4 regions of the Psychrobacillus sp. PGGUH221 genome follow, and region 1 is predicted to be linked to each of the others. Evidence: riboswitches for the same ligand, from Rfam matches in the RefSeq annotation. Region 1 holds a riboswitch; each other region holds the start of a gene.
The links. Region 1 has a riboswitch for S-adenosylmethionine ahead of PGC35_RS03585 (methionine biosynthesis PLP-dependent protein). Riboswitches for the same ligand answer to the same signal wherever they lie in the genome.
Positions count from the first base shown of each region.

Region 2: another riboswitch for S-adenosylmethionine. It lies ahead of PGC35_RS05435 (O-acetylhomoserine aminocarboxypropyltransferase/cysteine synthase family protein); the one in region 1 lies ahead of PGC35_RS03585 (methionine biosynthesis PLP-dependent protein).
Region 3: another riboswitch for S-adenosylmethionine. It lies ahead of metK (methionine adenosyltransferase); the one in region 1 lies ahead of PGC35_RS03585 (methionine biosynthesis PLP-dependent protein).
Region 4: another riboswitch for S-adenosylmethionine. It lies ahead of PGC35_RS10210 (acyl-CoA dehydrogenase family protein); the one in region 1 lies ahead of PGC35_RS03585 (methionine biosynthesis PLP-dependent protein).

Region 1 covers NZ_JAQMHQ010000001.1:770,200-775,783, reverse strand. The annotation lists gene metC (cystathionine beta-lyase) at 1-884, opposite strand, end outside; gene PGC35_RS03585 (methionine biosynthesis PLP-dependent protein) at 881-2,002, opposite strand; SAM riboswitch class I at 2,325-2,431, opposite strand; gene PGC35_RS03580 (ABC transporter ATP-binding protein) at 2,541-4,283, opposite strand; gene PGC35_RS03575 (ABC transporter permease) at 4,475-5,584, shown strand, end outside.
Region 2 covers NZ_JAQMHQ010000002.1:289,300-294,883, reverse strand. The annotation lists gene PGC35_RS05455 (DUF2087 domain-containing protein) at 103-858, shown strand; gene PGC35_RS05450 (GIY-YIG nuclease family protein) at 868-1,230, shown strand; gene PGC35_RS05445 (YdcF family protein) at 1,590-2,177, opposite strand; gene PGC35_RS05440 (glycerol-3-phosphate acyltransferase) at 2,196-2,837, opposite strand; SAM riboswitch class I at 2,975-3,087, shown strand; gene PGC35_RS05435 (O-acetylhomoserine aminocarboxypropyltransferase/cysteine synthase family protein) at 3,255-4,547, shown strand; gene PGC35_RS05430 (homoserine dehydrogenase) at 4,676-5,584, shown strand, end outside.
Region 3 covers NZ_JAQMHQ010000007.1:14,179-19,762, reverse strand. The annotation lists gene PGC35_RS12670 (alpha/beta hydrolase) at 1-194, opposite strand, end outside; gene PGC35_RS12665 (gamma carbonic anhydrase) at 241-753, shown strand; gene metK (methionine adenosyltransferase) at 814-2,010, opposite strand; SAM riboswitch class I at 2,217-2,331, opposite strand; gene pckA (phosphoenolpyruvate carboxykinase (ATP)) at 2,527-4,113, shown strand; gene PGC35_RS12650 (hypothetical protein) at 4,192-4,641, opposite strand; gene PGC35_RS12645 (alpha/beta hydrolase family protein) at 4,645-5,433, opposite strand; gene PGC35_RS12640 (NUDIX domain-containing protein) at 5,402-5,584, opposite strand, start outside.
Region 4 covers NZ_JAQMHQ010000005.1:201,378-206,961, forward strand. The annotation lists gene PGC35_RS10200 (hypothetical protein) at 1-197, shown strand, start outside; gene PGC35_RS10205 (catalase) at 289-2,325, opposite strand; SAM riboswitch class I at 2,507-2,608, shown strand; gene PGC35_RS10210 (acyl-CoA dehydrogenase family protein) at 2,715-3,884, shown strand; gene PGC35_RS10215 (transporter substrate-binding domain-containing protein) at 3,907-4,776, shown strand; gene PGC35_RS10220 (amino acid ABC transporter permease) at 4,859-5,566, shown strand; gene PGC35_RS10225 (amino acid ABC transporter permease) at 5,579-5,584, shown strand, end outside.

The DNA.
Region 1 (5,584 bases):
TGTGCATGAATTTCATATCCTGGATGGGATGTTAACCCTGGATAATAAACTTCTTCGACTAAAGTATGATTGTTTAAATAGGCAGCAATCTGTTGGGCTGAATCTGCTGATTTTTCAAATCGAACGCTCAACGTTTTAATTCCTTGAATAAGTGAAAATGAATCTTGGGCACCTAAAATCGCACCGAATGAATTTTGAAGGAATGCTAATCGTTTTCCAAGTTCCTCATCTTTTGTAACAGCTAGACCTGCAATTATGTCACTGTGTCCTGATAAAAATTTAGTAGCGCTATGTAAAACTACATCTACTCCAAGGTCGAGTGGACGTTGGTAAAGTGGTGTCATAAATGTATTATCTAAAAAGGTTAGGCAATTGTTTGCTTTAGCGAGCTCCACGATTCGATTAATATCCGTTATACCTAGACATGGATTGGATGGTGTTTCAATATAAATCAATTTTGTATTGGAGCGAATCGCTGAAGCAACGGATTCTAAATCCGTAAAATCAACGAAAGTATGCTTAATTCCAATACGAGGCAATACCTCGGTTACAAAACGAAATGTACCTCCATAGACATCTTCTGTAATAACAATATGATCACCTGCGGATAGGAGCATGAATGCGGAAGAGATTGCAGCAAGTCCGGAGGCGAATGCTAAACCTCGAGTACCACCTTCTAGTTCTGCAATCGTTTTTTCTAAAGCATCTCTCGTTGGATTTCCAGAACGGCTATAATCATATGGACCAAATTCATCAAAGCTTTCTTGATGGAAGGTAGAGGACAGATAAATCGGGACATTGACAGCACCAGTTTTTCTCTCTCCATGCCCACGAGTTGATGCCACGACAATACTCGTTTCTAATGACTCTTTATATCCACTCATTTTACGGACACCTCACTTTCCAATAATGCAAAAACTTGTTTCAAGTCGTGTATTAAGTCCTCTGCCTCTTCAACACCAACAGAGAAGCGTAATAGGCTGTTATCTACACCACGTGCTATACGTTCTTCTTCTGGAATTTCCGCGTGTGTTTGAGTTGCGGGATAGGTGATAAAACTTTCCACTCCTCCAAGGCTTTCTGCAAAAACGATTAATTGGAGGTTTTCAAGAAAGGGATTAATCCATTCACTTTTTTGTAAGCGGAAAGAAAGCATTCCGCCTTTTCCAGAATATAAAACATCCTTTACTGCTGATTCATTTTGTAAGAATTCAGCAATCTTTTTTGCATTTGCATCATGCTGTTTCATACGTAAGTGAAGTGTTTTTAACCCCCTTATTAATAACCATGAATCAAATGGAGAAAGCACTGCACCTGCTGCATTATGATTTATTAGTAATTTTTCACCTATATCGGTGCCTTTAGAAACAACGAGACCAGCAAGAACATCGTTATGGCCGCCAATGTATTTTGTGCCGCTGTGAATAACAATATCGGCACCAAGTTCAATTGGGCGCTGTAAGTAAGGGGTTAAGAATGTATTATCCACGATTAATAATAAATGATGCTTTTTAGCTAATGTCGCATATTGCTCTATGTCGATTTCTTGCATTAACGGGTTAGTAGGCGTTTCTATAAAGATTGCTTTTGTGTTTTTAGTAATGAGGGCTTCTACTTCTTGAACAGTTTCAAACTTTGAATAGGATGTGCGTATATTGTAGGAATCTGCGTACTGATTAAATAAGCGATAAGTCCCGCCATAAAGATCCTCTGGGGCAATCAGTTCATCTCCTGATTTAAATAGAGATAATACCAATTGAATTGCAGCCATACCGGAACTACAGGCAAATCCCGCTTCTCCAGCTTCTAGCTTCGCGATGCCTTCTTCTAATATAGCTCTTGTCGGGTTTTTTGTACGTGTATAGTCATAACCAGTTGATTGACCAAGTCCGGCATGCTTGTAAGCGGTAGATAAATAGATTGGTGGATTTACAGCTCCTGTCTTCGAATCACTATGGTTCCCTAATTGTACTAGCTGAGTTTCTATACTCTTTTTAGACATCATTATTCATCCTTTACTATTAAATTATAAATGCGCAAGCGCCTATGTTTGCCCCAACAAGCAAATGTGAAAAGAATGCATCTTAAGTTCACCTCATCCTGTAGTAAAGGATGCATGACCCTCATCTCCGAGCCCAGAAGACCTAGGAGGCAGCTTTTCAGCCACCGCAAAAGTTATTGTCGTCTGTGTTTGTGACGAGCTTTGCGCTGGAGCAGCTATTTCACATATAACCTCGAGGGGCAGTGCGCTGGAGTCTGCCAAAAATAAAAAAAGAGGATTCTCTAATAAGAAGAGAATCCTCAATAAAATACTGAAGTTAGTCTTCTTATCTTCAAGACGTAGAACGTCTATTGGAATTAGCACCACACCTTTATTCGGCTGGTTGCTGAGACATCTTCGGGCCAATCCCTCCGTCTCTCTTGATAAGAAATAAAATATAAAATTTTCAAAAAATTAATTTAGGTAAGTTTATCACGGGATGAATTTTTATACAAGGTCTTTTTTTATGTGTATTTCTAAATAGTACAATAGGAGGTGCTTAATTTTTCGGTATAGCAACCCAATGTCCTTTGGAGACTTCTACTAATTCTGATTGTGATAATTGATATCGATCTTTTTCCCGATTTTCTTCCATTAGTGATCGTTTTTTCTTTGCTTCAATTTTAGGATCTGGAATTGGAATTGCTGCTAATAATGATTTTGTGTATGGGTGCAATGGGTTAGAGTACAATTCTTCACTTTCTGCAAGCTCGACAATTTTTCCAGCATACATAACTGCCACTCTATCACTAATATGCTTGACCATCGATAAATCGTGGGCGATAAAGAGATAGGTAAGTCCCAACCGATGTTGAAGGTCCTCAAGTAATTCAACTATTTGTGCTTGGATAGAAACATCTAATGCGGACAATGGTTCATCACAAACAATAAAGTCAGGTTCTACTGCAAGTGCTCGAGCAATTCCTATTCTTTGTCGCTGCCCACCTGAAAACTCATGTGGATACCGCATTGCATGCTCTGGTTTTAATCCAACCATTACAAGCAATTCTTCTACTCTATTTTTTCTTTCCTCATTGTTTTTACTCAACTGATGAATATCTAATGCTTGCCCTATAATATCAAGGACTTTAAAGCGTGGGTTTAAAGACGAATAGGGATCTTGAAAGATCATTTGCATATGACGTCGCATTGTTTTCAATTCATTTTTGTTTAATCTGTTAATGGCTATACCTTGATATAATATGTCTCCATCTGTCGGCTCGTGAAGTCGTAAAACAGCTCTACCGGTTGTAGACTTTCCTGATCCAGATTCTCCAACTAAACCTAACGTTTCTCCCGGTTTTATGAAAAAGCTGATATCATCGACTGCTTTTAATACATTGCCTTTTCCGGTATGGAAATGTTGTTTTAGAGACCTAACATCGAGTAATGGTTTTCCTTCTTCTATTCCAATAGAGCGAAGAGGGGGACGTTTAGGTTTTTTCTTTTGATCCAGACGAGGAAGGGCATTGAGCAATCTTTTGGTATAAGCATGTTGAGGGTTTTCAAAGATCTCTTCTGTTGTTCCAGTTTCAACAATTTCCCCATCCTTCATCACTGCAACCCTGTCACACATACCTGCGACAACTCCTAAATCATGGGTGATCAAAATAATGGATGTTCCAAAACGTGTCTGCATATCTTTCATCAGATTTAATATTTGTGCTTGAATCGTTACATCTAGTGCTGTAGTCGGTTCATCTGCAATTAGTAAAGTAGGTCGACATGCAAGTGCAATTGCAATCATGACACGTTGACGCATTCCCCCAGAAAATTCATGTGGATATTGATTAAAACGTTCTTCACTATTTTTAATGCCTACAAGTTTAAGTAGTTCAACTGCTTGCTTGTATGCTTCCTTTTTAGATAACTTTTGATGTTTAATTAAGCTTTCAGCGATTTGCTTTCCAATTCGGATAGTAGGGTTTAGAGAGGTCATAGGATCTTGGAAAATCATACTAATATCTCTTCCACGAATACTTTCCATTTCTTTTTCTGATTTATTTACCAGATTTTCACCGAGGAACTCAATTTCTCCGTTTTTCAACAAGGAGGGAGGTGAGGGAAGAAGTCTCATAATGGAACGGGCAGTAACACTTTTTCCGCTACCAGATTCTCCAACAATACCTAAAGTTTCTCCTTTCTTCACGTCAAAACTGACACCTCGTACAGCTTCAAATTCTTTGTCGCTGGTTAGAAACGAGATATGTAGATCTTTTACTTTTAAAACCGTCTCCAACATAAACACCTTCCTAATTCTATATGTAATTAATTAAAATCCATTGACTTAATAAAAGTTCGAATCTATACTATACTATACCACTTGGATTTATACAATATAGGAAAGGAGGTAAATAGTCGTTGGGGTTAAATAAAGAGCCATCTGTCAATTTTGATATATCCCATCATCTTGCATTCATTTTCGGGAAATTGATGCAGAGAGCGCCGTTTAAATTCTTGTTGATAATTTTAGGATTTCCGTTGCATTTTATCACTTTTTTCTATTATCAATTGAAAAAGAAGAACGATACATATTCTATTATTTATGAAAAAATGAATGCTTCCTTGAAAAATTTGGGTCTTAAAGAAGAGCTGAAGAGAGAATTTGCAAACCAATATGTGCGCAAGCATGCTTTCTTTCGTGAAAAAGTAAGTGAACAGGAAATGGAGAGAGAAGTAGAAAAGCTTGCAGAGGAAAGATACACAAAAGTGCTCTCTGAAAAGATAGAGGAACAATATGAGCAAAATGGATTAAAAAAGCTAACCTATGTTTCCTTTTTTCAAAGTTTACTTAATAAAAAGGCATTTTTAGTTGTTTCATGTATTCCCGGAATACTTATGTATCTATTACTTATTTTGTATAGTAATGCTTTTGTTAAGTTTATTTTTGAACGACTAATTATGAGTATATTTGTTATAGCAGGTGTATCCATTCTAGTATTTACTATTCTATATTTATCTCCTTTTGATCCTGCAGCCAATATCTTGGGAGAAGCAGCGACGAAAGAGCAAATTGCAGCTTTCAATCAGATGCATGGTTTGGATCAGTCTTACTTGGCTCAATTATGGGATGCAATAAAAGGAATAGCTATGTTTGATTTAGGAGCTTCTTTTACTGGAAATGAAGAAGTAGCCACAAGTATTGCGAATAAATTCCCAATTACTTTAACTATTGCAATTTTTTCATTGTTAATGGCGATTGTCATTGCAATACCAGTTGGAATAATTTCAGCTACTAGGCAAAATACGTTTTTAGATTATTCTTTTATGTTTGTTGCTTTAATTGGATTATCTATTCCTAACTTTTGGCAAGGTTTAGTATTTATTTTAAATTTCTCGATTAAACTGCAGTGGTTACCTGCAACTTATAATCCTCAAAATTTGTTGTCGATCATAATGCCGGTCATTGTTCTTGGAACTGGACTGACGGCATCTGTTGCAAGGATGACACGATCCTCCATGTTAGAAATCATTAATGAGGATTATATTATTACAGCAAAAGCCAAGGGGTTAAATGAAAAACAGGTACTTTGGAAACATGCA
Region 2 (5,584 bases), on a different contig from region 1:
TATTTTCAGATTTATTGCAACAATAATTTACAATTGATTTTAAACAAACAATATTATATTATGTCTATTATATAATAAATATTTATGGGGTGCGTTTATAAAATGGAGATATCTGAATTATTTTGGGATGCAAATGCAGAACAATTGAAAGTTGGTTATGTGGAAGAGAAGGAAGATTATGTTTGTTTATTATGTGGTGAAAGAGTGGAAAAGGGAATTATTTATCCAGAAGCCACTGTTTTGTATGAAGCGGAACGTTATATGAAACACCATATTGAAAAGGAACATGTATCTGTATTTCATTATTTAATTGGATTAAATAAAAAATTAACAGGATTGACAGATCATCAAAATAGCTTACTTCGATTGTTTTACGAAGGTAAGAGTGATGCAGACATACAGGCAGAATTAAGTATTGGTAGTGCCTCTACGATACGTAACCACCGATTTGTATTGAAGGAAAAAGAACGCCAAGCAAAAATCTTTATAACGATGATGGAGTTGTTAAAGGAAAAAGACAGTCATGCACCAACCTTTTTGCCGCTTCATAAGACTGCAACGATGGTGGACGAACGATATAACATTACGAAAGAAGAGCAAGAAGAGATAGAAAAGAAGTTTTTTTCTAAAGGTATAGATGGTCCTCTCATAAAATTTCCGAAAAAAGAAAAACAAAAACTGGCAACTCTTAGGGTGATCATACAACGATTTGACTTAGAGCGAGTATATAAAGAAAAAGAGATAAATGAGGTACTAAAAAATGTATATGCTGACTATGTCACATTAAGACGTTACTTAATAGAATATGGGTTTTTAGATAGAAAAGATGACGGCAGTGAGTACTGGGTGAAAAAATAAATACGAGGAGTGGGGAAATTGGATCGTAAAATGGAACTGAAACAAGCATATAAAGAAGTAAAGATTGAAGGTGGAATTTATGTCATAACGAATAAACAAAACGGTAAAAAATTCGTTGGATCCACACGAAACTTCAAGACGTTAAATGGCACGAAGTTTACTCTAGAAACAGGGACACATACAAATAGAATACTTCAAGAAGAATGGCACCAATTTGGCAAAGATGCGTTTGAAATTGAACAAGTAGAGACGCTGAAAACATCAGAAAATCAATACGTAGACGAAAAGAAAGAACTAGAAAAACTTTTAAACAAATGGATGGAGCAATTACAACCATTTGGCACTAAAGGGTATCATACGAAGAAAGAGTGACCCAGAAAGGCTTCCTAATAAACGAGGAAGCCTTTTAATTATATTTGGAGAAATTACTTTACATATATAATCTTTGGTTTTGGATGAAAAATTCTTTTATAGAAAATATAATACATTATCTAGCTATGCAAGGTGACTTGATTGCATATAGTACAGCTACATTTAGATTATATAGCTAAAACATAATGTTTGATGTAACAAGTGATTTGACATGGCTATAAAGTAGATACATGGATTCGTAACAAGTGGGGAGACAATGCATTTCTAACCAGGAAGTAGGGCTGTATGCAAGAAAATCGTATTTCAAGATGTATTTGTAATTGTTGCAGATATAAAAAATAACTCCGAGGTATTCGGAGTTATTTCCCAACAATATAAGTCTTTAAAAGTGCGGCGCGCTCACGTAAGCGTACTTTCGCTTCTACCACTTCGGGGGTCTGTGCTGCAACCACGTCCGTTTTCCATTCTAGCTTTTTGGCAAGTATTTTTGCTCGCTGTAGGTGATAGTCACTCGTAATGATCGTTATAGACTTTACGTTATCTGGCAAAAGCTCTTTAGAAAACAACAAGTTTTCATAAGTTGATGTCGACTGATCTTCAATAATTAGCCTCTCTTCTGCTATCCCATTCTCCAAAAGAAAATTTTTCATTACGACCGCTTCCTCAATATCTTCATCGTCTCCTTGTCCTCCAGAAAGTACAAGGGTGACATGAGGATATTCGTTTGCATACGCAAGTGCTGATTCCAATCTGAATTTTAATGCAAGCGAAGGAATATTGCCTTCTTTTACTTTTGCACCGAGGACAATGGCGTAATCGTTGGAACCATCAGCTTTAGGGTTTAATCCTTCATCCATCCATTTGCTAGTAAGCATCCACAATCCAACTCCGCTGGAAGCGAGAACAAATAAAGGGATAAGCACAATCCACCTCATTTTTTTAGACATTCCAATTCACTCATTTCTTTATAAAGAAGGTTTTTTTCTTTTTATAAAAGTAGAAATTCTCATCTCTTCCTTACGAGCTAAACGACGAAAGTTTTCGATATGCAATATGAGTGCCATCACGAATAAAAAGCTTGCAATTGCAATTGGTATATATCCTTCTGAAAACCATATAGCCTCGCCTAAAAAAACAAAATAAAAAACAAATACTCCAATTAATAAATAGTCCGTTAAAAAAGTTGTGCCAATTAATAATAAAAGTCCGATCAATCCTAAAGGCCAATAAATTGCAAAAAGTATGCCGATTACAGAAGCTGTCCCTTTTCCTCCCTTAAATCCGGTGAAAATGGGAAAGTTGTGACCTAAAATGACAGCAGCCCCCGCTAAGTAAAGAAGTGCATCCTGTTCCAATGCTGAAAAGGTACCGTATTGCTGCATAAAAAATCGTGTGCCAATAATAACCAATACACCTTTTATTATATCGATGAAAGCTACAAGTATTCCGTATTTCATTCCAAGCACAATAGCTGCATTAGAAGCACCTGAGTTTTTAAGACCTTCTGCTTTAATATTGATTCCACTAAAAAACTGAGCAATCTTTGAACCATGAATGGAACCAATTAAATAACTAACTACTAAAATACAAATAATCCATATTACCATTACAACACCTCCAAAAGTAACCCCCATACATTAAACGTACAAGCCTAAAAGAAGTTTCAGAATTTTTATAAAAAGTACTTGACGTACAGATTAATAGAGTCTTATACTGTGTAACAAGATGGAATACTAATCTAATACTCTTATCAAGAGTGGCGGAGGGACTAGGCCCTACGATGCCCGGCAACCAACAAGTTTTAAACTTGGAAAGGTGCTAAATCCTACAAATTCACGCGAATTTGGAAGATAAGAGGAGGAATATGCGAAACCGCACCCCTCTTCTTAAAGAAGAGGGGTTTTTGTTGTTTAGTCGATTTACGATACGTTTTCCGGCTAAACATAAGTGCTTTCGTATTTCTCAAAATCCTCTCCCGCCTCCATATGCGTCCATCTAAAACTATTATTTAGGAGGAATTCAAAATGACAAATTTCCAACCAGAAACACTTCTTTTACACGGTGGTCAGCAACCAGATCCAGTTACAGGTTCACGAGCAGTGCCAATTCACAAAACAACTTCTTTTGTATTTCGTGATACAAACCATGCCCAAGATTTATTTGCATTAAAAGAGTCTGGCAATATTTATTCACGTATAACTAATCCTACTGTAGATGTTTTTGAACAACGCGTTGCTCTACTTGAAGGAGGAACGGCTGCTGTTGCACTTTCTTCTGGTATGGCGGCAATTGCATTTTCCATTTTGAATATTGCGGGAGCAGGCGATGAAATCATTGCAGCGGAAAACTTATATGGTGGTACATTTAATTTATTCGCCCATACATTGCCTCGTTATGGAATTCACGTAAAATTTGTAGATTCTACTGATCCAGAGAATTTTCGAGCAGCAGTAACGGATAAAACAAAAGGGATCTTTGCTGAAATTATTGGAAATCCGAGCTTGAATGTGCTAGACGTGGAGAAAGTTTCAGCAATTGCAAATGAAGTCGGTGTTCCATTGTTGGTAGATAATACATTTGCAAGCCCTTATGGTGCTAACCCGATTAAACACGGTGCTCACATAGTTATCCATTCAGCTACTAAATGGATTGGCGGTCATGGAACAACAATTGGGGGAGTAGTTGTAGATGGTGGTAACTTTGACTGGAATTCCGAGAAATTCCCTGGTTTTACTGAACCAGATGTAACCTATCACGGACTACGATACGGTATTGATGTTCCGAACGTAGCGTTTGCCATAAAACTACGTGTTCAATTGCTTCGAGATTTTGGGCCTTCGTTAAGCCCTGAAGCAGCATTTTCTTTTTTACAAGGTTTAGAAACCCTTCATCTTCGTGTGCCAAAGCACAACGAAAATGCACTAAAAATTGCAGATTATTTATCAAACCATGAAGGGGTAGAATGGGTAAATTATTTAGGCCTGGAAAATCATCCTTCCCATGAACTTGCACATAAATATTTACACAATGGCTTCGGCTCTATCTTAACTTTTGGCGTAAAGGGTGGAAAAGAAGCGGGTAGACATATTATAGATAATATTGAAATTTGGTCGCATGTAGCAAACGTAGGAGATGCGAAATCATTAATTATTCATCCTGCTTCTACGACTCATCAACAATTAACTCCTGAAGACTTAGTGAAATCAGGTGTTACCGAGGACTTAATCCGCTTGTCTGTTGGTCTAGAGGCAGTAGAGGATTTACAAAATGCACTTGATAAAGTACTTGTAGGAAAAACAAATGTCCTCTCTAGATAGAATTTTGTTGTTAATTGGGCTAAAATAGTCTACAATATGTAAAATAGTCAATCGTAATTTTACGAAAGAGATTTTATTAAATATGAATGTGGAAGCTCAATTGTGCAAATTCATTTGGAGGAGAAAGTATGGCAAAAATAAAAGCAGCAATTCTAGGTTTCGGAACAGTCGGCCAAGGAATTTATCACATTGTGAATGAAAAAAGAGAAGAATTAAAAAAATCATTAGGCTTAGATATTGAAATTAGTGCGATTTTAATTAATAATTTGGCAAAAGAAAGACCTGAAACGCCTGGTATTCTAGTAACAGACGATTTCGAGGATATTATTAATATTCCAGGTCTTCAAGTAGTGTTTGAAGCGATTGTGAACGAGGAACCAGCTTATAGCTATTTATGTAGAGCGATTGATAAGGGATGTCATGTGATAACGGCGAATAAAGTGATGTTCTCTAAATATAGTATTCAACTTCATGAACGTGCTAAGTCACGAGGCGTATTTATCGGATATGAAGCTACAACAGCTGGTGGCGTTCCAGTAATTAAAACACTTAAAAATTTACTACAAGTGAACTCAGTAAAGAAAATTCAAGGTATTTTAAATGGAACATCTAACTATATTTTGACACAAATGCGTTTAAATGAATGTCAGTTCGATGATGCTCTACAAGAAGCGCAAGCTCTAGGCTATGCTGAAGCAGATCCATATAATGATATTTCTGGTCAAGATGCATTCCGTAAGTTGATGATTCTTAGTGCACTTGCATTTAGAAAACAACCAAACTGGGATGATGTACGTGTAGTTGGTATTAACGAGATTTCATTAGAGGACGTGAAAAAAGCAAAGGCAGAGGGATTTCGTTATCGCCATGTAGCAGAAATTGAGCAAGATGAAAATGGAGAGCTTTTCGCTTCTGTAGGACCACAACTTGTTGGTCCTGACCACCCGTTATATGCTATTGAGGGTGTAAACAACGCTGTTTCCTTAGATACAAACTATATCGGTACACTTACACTAGTTGGTCCTGGAGCAGGTATG
Region 3 (5,584 bases), on a different contig from region 1:
ATTACAATATGACAGTTAGAACTTCTAAACTTTTCAATTAACCAAGCATATCTTCTATGATGTTCATATGCACTATGAACAATGACAATTACTGCTTTAGGTTTTTCTTCTGCTTCCCATTTCCACATGAACATCACCTCTTGTTTTGTTTTGTACCGAATGTCTACTTCAATTATTTGATTATTTTTCTTCATTTGATAACATTAATTATATTCTATTTACATAAGGAGCGTGAGCATATTGATTTATCCATTTAAAGGCAAATATCCAACAATAGATGAATCTGCATTTATTGCTGATTATGTCACAATTACAGGCGATGTGACAATCGGACAAGAGTCTACAATTTGGTTTAATACGGTAATCAGAGGGGACGTTGCTCCTACGATTATTGGACGAAGAGTGAGTATCCAAGATTTATGTTGTTTGCATCAAAGTCCTAATAACCCTCTTGTTATTGAAGATGAAGTGACAATTGGACACCAAGTAACGTTACATAGCTGTACTATTCGAAAAGGTGCGTTGATTGGAATGGGCTCTATTATTTTGGATGGAGCTGAGATCGGTGAAGGTGCATTTATCGGTGCTGGAAGTTTAGTAACCCAAGGTAAGAAAATTCCCCCTAATTCACTTGCCATAGGTAGTCCTGCAAAAGTTGTTCGGGAGCTGTCTAAGGAAGACAAAGAAGATGTGCAACGTATTATTCGTGAATACGTAGAAAAAGGACAGTATTATAAATCACTTCAAAAATAAAACTTATTTTCTTTAAAAAAGAGGCTATCCTATAACAGGAAGCCTCTTCTTTATTATTTGTTATAAACCAGCTTTTTGTCTTAACAAATCTGCTTTATCTGTTCTTTCCCATGGTGCATCAATGTCAGTACGACCAAAATGTCCATAAGCAGCTGTTTGCTTGTAAATAGGACGACGAAGGTCTAGCATTTTAATAATACCAGCTGGACGAAGGTCAAACAATTCACGAATATGTGAAACTAATTTTGCCTCTTCTACTTTTCCAGTACCAAATGTGTCTACTGCGATTGATACAGGTTGTGCTACACCAATTGCATAGGCAAGTTGTACTTCACAACGATCTGCAAGTCCTGCTGCAACAATATTTTTTGCAACGTAACGAGCAGCATATGCTGCAGAACGGTCTACTTTTGTTGGATCTTTACCAGAGAACGCACCGCCTCCATGACGAGCATATCCACCGTAAGTATCTACAATAATTTTACGACCTGTTAAACCTGCATCCCCTTGTGGTCCACCAATTACGAAACGACCAGTTGGGTTAATGAAATATTTAGTATTTTCATCAATTAAATTAGCAGGAACAATTGGATTGATAACTACTTCTTTTAAATCTTTTTGAATTTGTTCTAACGTTACTTCTGGGTGATGCTGAGTCGAAATAACAATTGTATCTATATGAACAGGATTGTTATTTTCATCATACTCCACAGTTACTTGTGTTTTACCATCTGGACGTAAATAGTCTAAAGTTTCGTCTTTACGAACGTCTGCTAAACGACGAGCCAACTGATGAGCTAAACTAATTGGAAGTGGCATAAGTTCAGGTGTTTCATTACATGCGTAACCAAACATTAAACCTTGGTCTCCTGCTCCAATTGCTTCAATATCAGAATCTGTCATAGATCCTTCACGTGCCTCTAAAGCTTGGTCAACCCCTTGAGCAATATCAGCTGATTGCTCATCAATAGAAGTTAATACTGCTGAAGTTTCAGAGTCAAAACCATATTTTGCGCGAGTGTAGCCGATTTCTTTAATAGTTGAACGTACAACTTTTGGAATATCAACATAAGTGGATGTTGTGATTTCCCCTGCAACTAATACTAACCCTGTAGTCACTGTTGTTTCACAAGCAACACGTGCGTTTGGATCTTCCGTAAGAATTGCATCTAGAATTGCATCTGAAATTTGATCACAAATTTTATCTGGATGCCCTTCTGTAACTGATTCAGATGTAAATAATCTGCGTTGTGTCATAGAATATTCCTCCTATATCCTGCGAGATCTCTCTCAAGAATTGATACGGTACTCATTCCCATGTCAAGCCATTTCAAATCAAATAGATTAAACTTGAAGCCGTTTCGGACTTGGCACACAAGGATAAAGGGCGATGTTATAAAAAAAACCTCTCACTCACGTTTGATTACATGAGGAAAGGCTATTAATATCATAAGCACCTTTCACTCTTATCAATCAAGGAATCTCACCTTGTCTCAGGTTGGGCACCTTTGCAATAGAAAAAATTACAGGTTGCCGGGTTTCATAGGGCCTGACCCCTCCACCAGCTCGGGATAAGAGTATCCGTTCAATTTACCATCATACGTAAGTTGTAACGAGAAGTCAATATTTATTTGTTGACAATTTATTCACAAACAAAAAATAATCAATCCATTAGTATAGACTATTAAGCTAAATGTGTTATACTAATTCACATATGAATGCTATATCCCTTTATTTTTTTAGGGAAAACAATAAAAAGGATGGTATACCAATATGAATTCAATCGATACTGTGAGTGAACTGAACGAATTGTTAGCTGGAGAGAATGTACACATTCAGTTATCAGTGCCGCAACTTGTGGAAAAAGCAACATCAAGAGGTGAGGCTGTTTTAACATCTACAGGAGCAGTGAAAGCAGAAACAGGTAAATATACAGGTCGTTCTCCACAAGATAAGTACATTGTAGATGAACCTATATCAAGAGACAAAATCGATTGGGGTCCTGTAAACCAACCAATTTCTTCTGAAATTTTCGAGTCACTCTATAAAAAAGTAACAGACTACCTTGCAACACAAGATGAACTATTTGTGTTCAAAGGATTTGCAGGTGCGGATAAGGATTCACGCTTAGGAATTCAAGTAATAAATGAATATGCATGGCACAATCTATTTGCCCATCAGTTATTCATTCGTCCTTCAGAAGAAGAACTGACAACCCATAAAGCAGATTTCACAATTGTCAGTGCGCCTAACTTTAAAGCAAATCCAGCAGTGGACGGTACAAAATCAGAAACATTTATTATCGTTTCAATGGAAAAACGCATTGTATTAATCGGTGGTACTGAATATGCTGGAGAAATGAAAAAATCTATATTCTCTATTATGAACTATTTGCTGCCAGAAGCAAACATTTTACCTATGCACTGTTCTGCAAACGTTGGTGAAGATGGTGATGTAGCATTATTCTTTGGTCTTTCAGGAACAGGAAAAACAACACTTTCTGCAGACGCAGGACGTAAATTAATCGGTGATGACGAACACGGTTGGTCTGATAATGGAGTATTTAACATTGAAGGTGGATGCTACGCTAAATGTATCGACCTAACTCGTGAAAATGAGCCTCAAATTTTTGACGCGATTACATTTGGAACGGTTTTAGAAAACGTCGTAGTAGATGCTGAAACACGTATCGCTAATTATGCTGATAATTCTTTAACTGAGAATACACGTGCTGCATACCCAATCCAAAATATTGAAAATATAGTAGACCCATCTGTAGCTGGTCACCCAAATACAATTATTTTCTTAACTGCTGATGCTTTCGGCGTATTGCCTCCAATCAGTAAATTAACGAAAGAACAAGCAATGTACCACTTCCTAAGTGGATTCACGTCTAAATTAGCAGGTACTGAGCGTGGAATAACTTCTCCACAACCAGCTTTCTCAACTTGCTTCGGTTCTCCATTCCTACCATTGCATGCAACTGTTTATGCTGAAATGCTTGGGAAGAAAATCGATGAACACGGTGCACAAGTATTTTTAGTAAACACTGGCTGGACTGGTGGAGAATACGGTGTTGGAAGCCGTATGAAGCTTTCTTACACACGTACAATGGTTCGTGCTGCAATTGAAGGTAAGCTAAATGAAGTAGAAACAGAAACTGACGCAGTATTTGGCTTATCAATTCCTACACAAGTAGAAGGTGTTCCTTCTGAAGTATTAGTACCACGTAATGCTTGGGAAGATAAAGCTGCATACGACCAAAAAGCTAGCGAGCTTGCTCAAGCGTTCCGTGAAAACTTTAAAAAGTTTGGAACTGTATCAGAAGATATCACGCTAAAAGGTGGACCTTTAGCATAATAAAAAATGCAAAGCTGCTTAATGTAGTTTTCCAAAGAATAAAGAGGATGTCCCATTCATATGGTGACATCCTCTTTTTTAGTCTGCATAATCATCATAATAATGCGTTATAACCGAAGGAGAAAAGATGGATATAAAATTCTTCGCCTCTTCTTCGTCTACCTTATATAATATGATCTCTGATCCATAATGACTTATTTCTAACCGTTCATCACCGTCTACGTGAAAGAACATAGCGAACCATTTCAATCCACCATTTACGTCAATTGTATGACTTCTAAAAAAAAGTCGATTATCCTCATTCAGATTAATTGTTAATACCTTCATTAATCCTTCATCCATTACCGAAATAGCTCTGGCACTTAATTCTTCAATCGCAGCTAATTCTTCTTTCCAACAATGAATGACGACTTCCTGAAATTCCGAAGTATAATTATCCCAAAGATCTGTCCAAAAACTCGTATTAGTTGCGAACGAAGATTTATCATTTGTACTTGTTGTTTCAATAGATACGACAATGTTACCCATCTATTAAACCCCTTTCTGCATTCTCATCCACATACAAGCATCCTTCACCACTTGTCGATTGACTTTGCTTGGAAAGAAATGCGTGAAGTCGTGAAAATACCATGTCTCTACAATCTTATCATTCCCTAATAACGCTTCTTCTAATACCTTCGCATGTTCAAATGATACATTCAAATCCTTTTTACCGTGAATGATTAGCGATGCTGCTTTTATTTCATTAATATGAGCAAGGGCATTACGATTTTCGTATGCTTCTACGTTTTTAGTCGGTGTACCTCCTATAACGCGCTTCATCATTCGTCTCATGTCGGTTCGTTCATCATAGGTTAAAAAAATATCTGAAACACCAGCCCATGTTACAAGGGAAGTAATATCATTTCGTAAAATTGCAATCCAAAGAGCCATAATACCACCTCTTGAAAAGGCAAATAAGTGAATTCGATTTATAAGACAAAACTGCTTTAAAACATCTACTGCATAAACTGCATCCCACCGATCCTCGCCAGCAAATTCATCTCTTCCTTCCCCTCCTCGGTTTCCACGGTAATAAGGAGCGAATACGACAAAACCTTCAGTGGCAATTTGTGCAATTCTGGCTGGTCTTACCATTCCTATACTTTGCATACCGCCCCTACAATATAAAATACCCTCGTAAGAACCATTTTTTATAGGCTCCGCAAGCATTCCTTTTACCCGATATCCGCAGGACCAATAAGTAATTTCAGATAGCTTAATACGCGGATTTGGTGATGGATAACTTTTAATTCTCTCGATTGTTCCATTTTCCTTCAAGCGCGCTCACCTTTTCTAATATCGCCTTCATACCAGCATCTCTCATGTGAAAGCTAAAATTATTATTATGTAAAAAATCATCTGTACTTAACCAAAGAGCACCGTCAGTTTCGAAATTTGGTCTCTTCTCTTCAATATACCCAACCTCTGC
Region 4 (5,584 bases), on a different contig from region 1:
CGATGTTAGGTACTCTTCAACATCTCCTCGCCTATATTATTGGCGGAGGATTGCTCCTTGTTTTAATTTATTTAATCGATGATCCTTCAAGATCTGAGGCTTTGTCAGGTACATTAAAGGTTTGGAGTATCGTGCTTGGCATTGATTTTGTCATTTCCATCTCTTATTACATTTGGCCTCGCACGGCTAAGCGATAAACCAATCTATTTTCGTTTTGTCGCATTCCGTTTTCTTAAACTATTGTAAACTGGAAAGGCAAGTCCCATTGATGGACTTGCCTTTTCTTATTTATACTGCTCGATCCCAGTAACGGTGTTTAGCTATTAAATTTACGAAACTTTCAACAAAGCTGTTTCCGGTTTCTTTTGTGAGCACACCTAGTTGTCCTGTCAGTCTAAGTTCATCTAACAATTGTTCACCATCAAATGTTGCTCCGATTGGTTTATAGTGAGTATATGCTTCTTTGATGAAATAAGCCGCTTCTTTATTAAACATGGCCGTCTTACCTTGCGAACTTACCACATAAACAGCATCAAATAAAACCGAATCGGCAGTTAGGAAAGTATGATCTACAGGTAACAGGGAACCATCTGCTCCTGCAACTGCTCCTCCATGATCACTTACAACCTCGGGCTGTGTTCCGCTTGCTTTTAAACTATCTAAAATAGCTGCAAGATTTGCGTCAAATCCATCTCCTACTAACACTGCGATTTTACGTGTGTCGGGTTTCATCATTGTATTCAGCTGACTTAATGCTGGAGATGATTTGCTGTTCTTTGTAAGATCGCTCCCTTGCACGACTAAGCCTAGGTTTTCTCCTACTTTCGTAGCCAATTCCAAGTCAACGTTTGCCAACATCTCTAATACTTGTTGACGTACTGATATTTCTAGACATTTTCCGAGCTCAAAGCTAAATGCATTTATTATATGAATTCTTTCGGGACTACTCATACTATTCCAAAACAGAGTAGCTTGAGAAAAATGATCTTTAAAGCTTTCACTTCGGGCACGTACCTTGCGTGCATCAATTTTCTCCTGATAGTGTGCATATCCACCATCCGCTTCACTTACAGGAGCTGGAGTATTTCCTGCTAACGAGTTTTTATGATAGCTCACTCTTCCTACATTAATTGTTTGTCTACCATATCCATCTCGTTGGTTATTATGGAATGGGCAGACTGGACGGTTAATCGGTAGCTCATGAAAGTTAGGGCCACCAAGTCTTATCAATTGTGTATCCGTATAGGAGAACAACCGTCCCTGTAGAAGTGGATCGTTTGTAAAGTCGATCCCAGGAACTACATTACCAGGATGGAAGGCAACTTGCTCCGTCTCTGCAAATACATTATCTACATTGCGATTCAACGTCATCTTACCAATAATTTTTACAGGTACTTCTTCCTCTGGCCATATCTTTGTCGGATCTAGAATATCAAAATCAAAATTAAATTCGTCATCCTCCGTAATTAACTGTACGCCAAATTCGTACTCTGGATAGTTTCCATTTTCAATTGACTCATATAAATCACGACGATGGAAGTCAGGATCTTTCCCATTTATCTTTTGTGCTTCGTCCCATACGACTGAATGAACACCTAGTACTGGCTTCCAGTGGAATTTTACAAAATGGGACTTTCCTTCTTCATTTACAAATCGGAATGTATTTACGCCAAACCCTTCCATCATTCGGAAACTGCGAGGAATGGCTCTATCCGACATCGCCCACATAATCATATGAGCTGACTCTTGATTGTTTGCGATGAAGTCCCAAAAAGTATCATGCGCAGTTGCAGCTTGTGGAATCTCGTTATGCGGTTCTGGTTTTAACGCATGTATTAAATCAGGAAACTTAATGGCATCTTGGATAAAAAATACAGGAATATTGTTTCCTACTAAATCGTAATTTCCCTCTTCTGTATAAAACTTAGTAGCAAAACCACGTGCATCACGAGCAAGCTCACCCGATCCACGAGATCCTGCTACGGTCGAAAACCTTACAAAAACCGGTGTTTTCTCACCAGGTGTTTGCAAGAATTTCGCTTTTGTATAAGGTTGTAAGGATTCATATAATTCAAATACTCCATGTGCAGCATAGCCACGAGCATGAACAATTCGCTCTGGAATCCGTTCATGATCAAAATGGGTCATTTTTTCACGAAAATGAAAATCCTCTAAGAGAGTAGGACCACGTTCGCCTGCTTTTAAAGAAAATTCATCCTCTGAAACTTTTAATCCATGGTTCGTAGTAAGAGACTTATCTTTATCATCTACACGAAACTGTTCTAATTGTTCATTTTTACTGTTCTCATTTACTTTTTTATCCAAGCTTATTCCTCCTCTATTAAATTCATCACATACATACAGTTCCCCATAAAATGATGAAGAAACATCTTTTGTTTAATTTGAATAAAATATTCACAAAATATATTAATTCCTATCTGTTTTGTATAATTTAGCATTGACTTCACTCAATTAACGTAGTAAACTCATTTCAACAACTCCATATTACTTATCAAGAGAAGCAGAGGGACTGGCCCTATGATGCTTCAGCAACCGCTAATTATGGCATGGTGCTACATCCAGCAAGAAACGTCTTGAGAGATAAGTGTACATAATATACATGAAACTCTTTTCGTTTTGAAAAGAGATTTTTTTTCATTTAATTCATACTTTAACAATAAGAATAGTACGTTACTTATTAAAGGAGACGAACACTGTTGAGTAATATATTTATCAAAACTGAAAAACAAAAAAAATGGCTTGATCTATTGCATCAATTTGAGGAGAAATTTAAAAGTAAGTCCGCAGAAATTGATGAACTTTCCATTTTCCCTTTAGAAAATGTAAAGGACTTAGTGGGGATTGGTTATGCAAGCCTTACATTACCTTTAGAGTTAGGAGGAGAAGGATTCTCTGTTTATGACATGGTTCTTTTGCAAGAAACACTTGCAAGCTATGATGCTAACACTGCCTTGTCTATGGGTTGGAGTTTAGGTGTTGTCGGTGAGTTGTACGAGAAAAGTCTTTGGAAAAAAGATAAATTAGACTTTTTCGCAAATGAGGTTATTAACGGTGCACTAATAAATCGTTCTGCAAGTGAGGCGCAAACAGGCAGCCCCACCCGCGGAGGACGCCCAGGTACAACAGCTGTAAAAAATGGAGACACGTGGGTAATAAATGGTCGGAAAATTTTCACAACGGCTTCTCCAGTTCTTTCCTATTTTTTAACCTCTGCTTGGATAGAAGAAAAAGAAAAAGTAGGTTTCTTCCTAATCAATAGAAGTCTAGACGGTGTATCCATCGAAGAAACATGGGATGTCGTATCGATGCGTGGAACAAGTAGCAACGATTTACTATTAGATAATGTAGTTGTCCATGAATCAGATCTAGTTGAACTGCCAGAGTTTGCGAGCGGAGGGAAAATAAATGGCTGGTTACTCCATATTCCAGCTACCTACCTAGGAGTTGCACAAGCAGCTCGCGATTACGCAGTTAACTTTGCTAACACACATTCTCCAAATAGTTTGAATGGTCCTATTGCGCAGTTACCAAATGTTCAACAGCTCATTGGCGAGATAGATTTAGAGCTTACGAAAGCACGATTTGTCATTTATGGAGCAGCTTCTTCCTATGACAACGAAGCTACAAGACATTTACTGACAAATGAAGTAAGTGTTGCAAAGCATATTGTGACAAACTCTGCTATAACAATCGTTGATAAAGCGATGCGGTTAGTTGGAGCGAAAAGTCTGCAAAGAACCAATCCATTACAACGCTACTATCGTGATGTTCGAGCCGGACTACATAACCCTCCGATGGATGATATGACGATTAAAAAACTAGCACTAACTGCATTGGAAGAAGAAAAAAACAAAAATAATTAGTTAAATAAGGGGAATGGTGAAAATGAAATTTAAAAAGTATTTAAAATTAGCAGCAGTCGGATTGGCATCCGTAACGATTTTATCAGCATGTGGATCAAATGATGATACAAGCGCAAGTACCAGTACTAAAAGTAACGGAGATGTACGTAAAGTAAAAGTAGCATACGACCAAGCTTCTAAACCAATTTCATGGCAAGATGAAAAAGGAAACGCGACAGGTTATGATGTAGAAGTGATGAAGTTAGTAGATGAGCTTCTACCTGAATATGAATTTGAATACGTGGGAACAACAAGCGATGATTTATTGATTGGAGTGGAACAAGGGAAATACCAAGTAGGTGTTAAGAATGCATTTTGGACGGAAGAACGTACTGCAAAATTTATCTTCCCTCAAGAATTCCTTGGTTTAAGTAGTACAGGTCTAGTCTTGAAAAAAGAAAATGAACAGATTAAATCATTAGAAGATTTTGCTTCAGCAGAACTTTCACTAGCTCCAATCGCAGCAAATAATGCACAATACACAATCATTGATGAGTACAACAAAGAAAATCCAGACAATCCGGTTAAACTCGAAGCTGGAGATGCGTTTACAGTAGACGTAGTTCAATGGGTGAATGAAGGACGCGTGGATGGTGGTATTACATTGGAAGGTGTCTTTGAAAAACAAGTACTCGCAGAAGATGGTCCATACTACAACTTAAAAGATGAAGTTGTTTACAACGAGTTCGCAGTAATTAAAACTTGGCCATTATTCAACAAAAAAGAACAAGAATTTGCTGATGCATACGACAAAGCTATCAAACAATTAAAAGAACAAAAGAAAACTAGCGAGCTTAGCACAGAATTCTACGGTCGAGACCTATTTGAAGTATTGGATAGCGTAAAACGATAATTACAATATTACGATGAAGGCTGTTGCGCGTAGCATACGTCAACGGCCTTTACCATTTCGCATAGGGGGAAGATTGAGCAAAATGGAAAAATATTTTGATGTTTCTTATATATGGAGTTCCCTTCCAGCATTGCTTCCGTTTTTGAAAGTTACTTTTCTAGTAGCTGGATTATCTATTATTTTTGGAACCTTCTTTGGTTTTATCCTTGCAGCGATGAAACTAGGGAAAAATAAAGTAGGTAAAAAACTAGCTAATTTATATACAACTATTTTAAGGTGCACACCTTCTATTGTTCTTTTGTTTTTAGTGTATTATGGTGTACCTGCATTAGCTGAAAACTTTGGGATTTATTTGCAGGACCTTCATACAGGAGTATTTGTAGTTATTACATTTACTTTGCAGTTTGCCGCTATTATGTCGGAAGTTATTCGTTCTGCATATGAGTCTATTGAAAAAGGTCAATATGAAGCTGCTGTTAGTGTTGGTTTAAGTCCCTTTCAAGCATATCGCCGTATTATTTTCCCACAAGCTCTTGTTGTGGCATTACCTAACTTTGGGAACGGGATGATCGCGCTCCTTCAAGAAGGTTCATTAGCTTATACAATTGGATTAATAGATATAGTCGGCAAAGCAAATTTAATTATTGCCGCTAACTATAATTCTCATGCTTTAGAAATATTTATTGCACTAGCTTTAATCTACTGGATATTATCTATCCTAATAGAGAAACTCTTTGCACAACTAGAAAAAATGTTTAGTAAGGGCAAGCAAACAATTAAAACGACGTAAGGAGTGTTCGAAATGTCG